DNA from 2 places in the Bradyrhizobium sp. WYCCWR 13022 genome. Region 2 is predicted to be linked to the other one. Evidence: predicted binding sites of a transcription regulator. Region 2 holds the regulator's gene; the other holds the start of a gene.

Region 1 (2,392 bases), on a different contig from region 2:
AGCTGTTCCAGAGCATGGCCAACCGTCTCGCCGGGCGAGGCGAGGTGAAGAAGCCCAAGCGCTCGCTGCTCGGACCACTGCTGAAGAAACTCAAGGGCAGGGCCGGACGCGGCTCGGCGCCGCATCGCAAGGCGTCGTAAGCGCGGAAGCGTTCTTCAAACCAACACAACCGAAGCGGCGGAGATTTATTTCTCCGCGCGCTGCTGCTGTTTCTTGGACAGCAACTGGCGCAGCGCCGTGACCTTGGCCGCCGCCTGATCCGGCGGCAGGTCGGCCTTCACGATGGTCTCGGCCTCGGCCTGCTTGCCTTCCAGTCCCAGCACCAGCGCCAGATTGGCGCGCACGCGGGGATTGGCGGAATCGCGCTGATAGGCGCGGCGCATGGTTTCCTCGGCCCGCGGCAGATTGTTCTGGAGCATGTACGACAGGCCGAGATTGGACAGCACTGACGGCTCGTCCGGCACGATCTTCAGCGCGGTCGCATAATATTGTTGCGCCTCCTCGTTGCGGCCGAGCTGATCGAGCACGGCGCCCTGGGCCGAGAGGATATGCCAGTCGGGATCCTCGGGCGTATGCGCGCGGCTCAGCACGTCGAAGGCCTGCTGGAAATTGCCGTTGTCGGCGAGCGCGCGGCCGTAGCCGGCGAGCAGCGCCTTGTTGCTGGGATGGAGCAGCACGGCCTGCTCCATCACCGCGACCGCCTGCGCACGTTGGCCCATCTCGCGCAGCGCCCGGCCATATTGGAGAGCAATATCGGGATCGCTGGGCTTGGCGCGATAGCGCTCGCGCAAGCCGTCCATGTCGGGCCTGGCATCCGCGTTGGCCGCGGGGTCCGGCTTGCTGCTGACGCCGAGCGCGCCGGTCACGTCCTCCAGGCTCGTGGTCTGGCAGCCACCGAGGGCCAGCACCGCGAGCGCGGGAAGCAGGAATCTCGCCGGGAAAGAGGCAAGGGACGAACGCTTGGACATACTCTGATCACCGCCGGCGGACTGATCAGAGATGCTTTGCCGATTAACGCTAAAGTCCGGTTAAGGACGGGCCTCTGTTGGGCCTAGTCGGTAAATTCCGCACCGAATTCGCAACCGATGCGCCAGCGCAGGCGGCACTGACGGGAATAATCGGGCGCAAAGATGATGGTGAATTGCGGCGGCACTTCCAGAAACTCGGCCACGACCTTCACGCCCCCGTCCGAGATATCCGTGATGGTGCAGTCCCGCGGCAGCGATCCCGCGCCAAAATGAATCTTGGCAAGCCGGCTGCACACCCGTCGTTCGCTTCTGCGGCGATTTGCAAGCATTTGAATTCTTCACCCGTTAGATCACGGCCCATCCCGCAGGCTCAGGAGTAGCGGACATTCGTTGGAATGTGCTGAGGAGAGCCGCTCGCATTCGAGGCGTAGTCGACGCTTAATGTCGTCGTCCGGTTTACCTGTCGTTAGGGCTTGCGGCGCCATCTCCCGTGTTCCCGTATTGTTCTTGCCAGAGCCGCCCGGCTCTGCTACCCCTAATTGTGCAAGAGGGCAGCATGGTTCAGCGGGTTTCGACAGTCGCCTTTGAGGGGATCGAGGCCCGTGCGGTCGACGTGCAGGTGCAGGTCGCCCCCGGCCTGCCCGCCTTCGCCATCGTCGGCCTTCCGGACAAGGCGGTATCGGAGGCGCGCGAGCGGGTTCGCTCGGCGCTGATCGCCTCGGGCCTGGCCCTGCCGGCGCGGCGAATCACCGTCAATCTCGCGCCCGCCGACGTCCCGAAGGAAGGCAGCCATTACGACCTGCCGATCGCGCTCGGGCTGATGGCGGCGATCGGCGCGATCCCGCCGGACGCGCTGACCGGCTTCACCGTGCTCGGCGAGCTCGGCCTCGACGGCTCGATCGCGGCGGTGGCCGGCGTCCTGCCAGCCGCCTTCGGCGCCAATCTTCGCGAGGAAGGCTTGATCTGCCCGGCCTCTTGCGGCTCGGAAGCGGCGTGGGCGAGCCCGGACATCCAGATCATCGCCTCAAGCTCACTCATCCAGATCGCCAATCACTTCAAGGGCACGCAGGTGCTTTCGCGACCGGTGCCGAAGGTGCATGAGGCCGCCACCTCGCTGCTCGATTTGCGCGACATCAAGGGCCAGGAGAGCGCCAAGCGGGCGCTGGAGATCGCGGCCGCGGGAGGACATCATCTCTTGATGATCGGCGCGCCCGGTGCCGGCAAATCGATGCTGGCGGCGCGGCTGCCTTCAATCCTGCCGCCGCTGTCGCCGGGCGAATTGCTCGAGGTCTCGATGATCGCCTCCGTCGCCGGCGAGATCGAGGGCGGCGCACTGACGTCGCGGCGGCCGTTTCGTTCGCCACATCACTCCGCCAGCATGGCCGCGCTCACCGGCGGCGGCGCACGTGCCAAGCCCGGCGAGA
Region 2 (2,392 bases):
CAAGGTCGGTAGCTCCACGCTCCCGGGACGTAACACCGTCGGAGGCCGACCTTCAGGCTGAGGAGTAAGATCGACCTTTCAGCCGATCGGCAGCCGCGGCGTCGTGGTGCGGCTGTCAGCGATCCCTTGCGGCTTCTGCTCGCGCTCGCCGAGCGGCTGGGTCACGGGCAGTTGCAGCACGGTTGCGCGCTGACCTTCGACGAGCTGCGTCACCAGCACGTATTTGCCATCGGGGAATTCGATCGCATCGTGATGACGATCGGGAATGTGCGGATCGACCTTGCCGAACTTGCCGACGCGCGAGTTGACGGTGCGCGTCCAGATCCACCTGTTATCGTAACGGACGTTGTCGGCGAACGCGAGCTCCGTTCCCGGCAGCAGGCAGACCGCGACCGACATGTCGGCTTCGGAGGCGAAGCCGCGCGTCGAGGTACCGCGAAATGTTGTCGTGACGATCGTCTCGCCGACTTCTGCGGGACGTGTCGCGACGGCATGCAGGCTATAGTCACACATCGGGTGCTCCTCATCAGGGATAGTAACCCGCGCCTCTGGCCTGGAGGCGCAGGCCTCTATCAGAGTGGAAGCCTGCAAGACTCCGCTCGGTTGTAGGCAAATCTGCGGCCCGGATACGCAAGCCGCAATCACAATATCTTTCCCGAACCGCTAGGAACAAAGCCTGCTTCCGTGCATTCGGCGACCGTCGCCGTCAGCGTCCGGCCGGTGCCGACCAGCCCGAATATGGCCAGGCCGGCCGCGAGGATTGCTCGACGGTATTATGCGCATCACGCAATTGCGCGCTCGTCGCCTGCGGTGCCTTGCGGGCGCGATGTTGCGGCTGCGCAGCGAGGGCTTGTGACGCCGATGCTGCAATCAGCGCCATCGTGACGGTGCTCAGGAAGATCTTGCGCATGGTTGTCTCCTCGGTCGCCTGGAGGCTTATGAAGCGATGCGTGCTTCGTCGCGGCGTGCCGAGGATGTAGTGCTGGAGAGGGGGCCGGATAATCTGTGCAAAACCAGAAAGACCATCCGGCCGGAGCGGACAATCGTCCGCTCCGATCGTTGATTGCGCGTGAGCGCTCAGGTCGTCCGGCGCTCAGTACTTCCGATACAGTCCGATCAGCTTGCCCTGGATCTTGACCCGGTTGGGCGGGAGGATGCGGACCTCGTAGGCCGCGTTGGCCGGCTCCAGCGCGATCGAGGCGCCGCGGCGGCGGAAGCGCTTCAAGGTGGCTTCCTCGTCGTCGATCAGCGCGACCACGATATCGCCGGTGTCGCAGCTCTCGTTGCGCTGGATCAGCGCCATGTCGCCGTCGAGAATGCCGGCGTCGACCATGGAATCGCCGCGCACTTCGAGCGCGTAGTGCTCGCCAGCGCCCAGCATGTCAGGGGGGACGCTGATGGTGTGGCTGCGGGTCTGCAGCGCCTCGATGGGCGTGCCGGCTGCGATCCGGCCCATGACGGGCACCGCGACCGGACGCTCGCCCTCGTCGGCGGGCGGGCTCGATGTCGTGCGCACCTTGCCGAGATTGCCTTCGATGACGCTTGGCGTGAAGCCGCGGCGGCTACCGGCGGCGGCTTGGAGCTCCGGCAGCTTGATCACCTCGATGGCGCGGGCCCGGTTGGGCAGGCGGCGGATGAAGCCACGCTCCTCGAGCGCCGTGATCAGGCGGTGGATGCCCGACTTCGAGCGCAGATCGAGCGCGTCCTTCATCTCGTCGAAGGAGGGCGGCACGCCGCTTTCCTTCAGCCGCTCGCTGATGAACCGCAGGAGCTCGTATTGTTTGCGCGTTAACATCTCGACCAAAATCCCCCTGACGATGTCGTTCGATTCCGAGACGCTGAATTCAGCAATAAGCCGCTACATGCTCGAAACAAATCATGAACGGACACTATATGTTCGATACATGTTCCGCAACTGCTTAATTTACCGTGAACGCGGCAAAGTTCGCGGAACGGTTGCGAACGATGCGCTCAGGCGGGCAGTCGCAACACCTCGCAGGGCGCTCCCGCTTCGGCCTTCGGTGCGAATGGCGGACGCACGAGAAGTGCCTGTGCCGCAGCGAGATTCGCAAGCAGCGAGGAGTCCTGGTGATTGACGGGAAGGGCGACGAGCGTGCCGTCGTCACGCTCGTCGAGACGCGCACGCAGATAATCCTCGCGCTGGTCATTGGCGCCGACGTCGCGGCCGAGCACGGCGCGTTCGCGGCGATGATGGACAACCGAACGGCCGGACAAAGCGCGAATCAGCGGGACCATGAAGAGGAAACCGCACACGTAGGACGACACGGGATTGCCGGGCAGGCCGATCACGCGCATCGCTCCGAGCTGTCCGTTCATCATCGGCTTGCCCGGCCGCATTGCGATCTTCCAGAACGCCATCGCAGTGCCTTCG

The links. The regulator LexA, encoded in region 2, represses DNA repair genes until DNA is damaged. The targets are predictions, from matches to a motif close to TGTTCNNNNTGTGTTCNG.
Region 1: a site for LexA is predicted at 1,460-1,477, ahead of QY049_RS24115 (YifB family Mg chelatase-like AAA ATPase). Genes of this name have one in related genera too.

The regions. Positions count from the first base shown of each region.
Region 1 is NZ_JAUIZJ010000016.1:262,677-265,068, reverse strand. It holds gene QY049_RS24130 (AAA family ATPase) at 1-140, shown strand, start outside; gene QY049_RS24125 (tetratricopeptide repeat protein) at 186-968, opposite strand; gene QY049_RS24120 (PilZ domain-containing protein) at 1,052-1,297, opposite strand; gene QY049_RS24115 (YifB family Mg chelatase-like AAA ATPase) at 1,525-2,392, shown strand, end outside.
Region 2 is NZ_JAUIZJ010000002.1:92,171-94,562, forward strand. It holds gene QY049_RS01375 (ComEC/Rec2 family competence protein) at 1-68, shown strand, start outside; gene QY049_RS01380 (hypothetical protein) at 79-513, opposite strand; gene QY049_RS01385 (hypothetical protein) at 707-910, opposite strand; gene lexA (transcriptional repressor LexA) at 1,094-1,795, opposite strand; gene glp (gephyrin-like molybdotransferase Glp) at 1,972-2,392, opposite strand, start outside.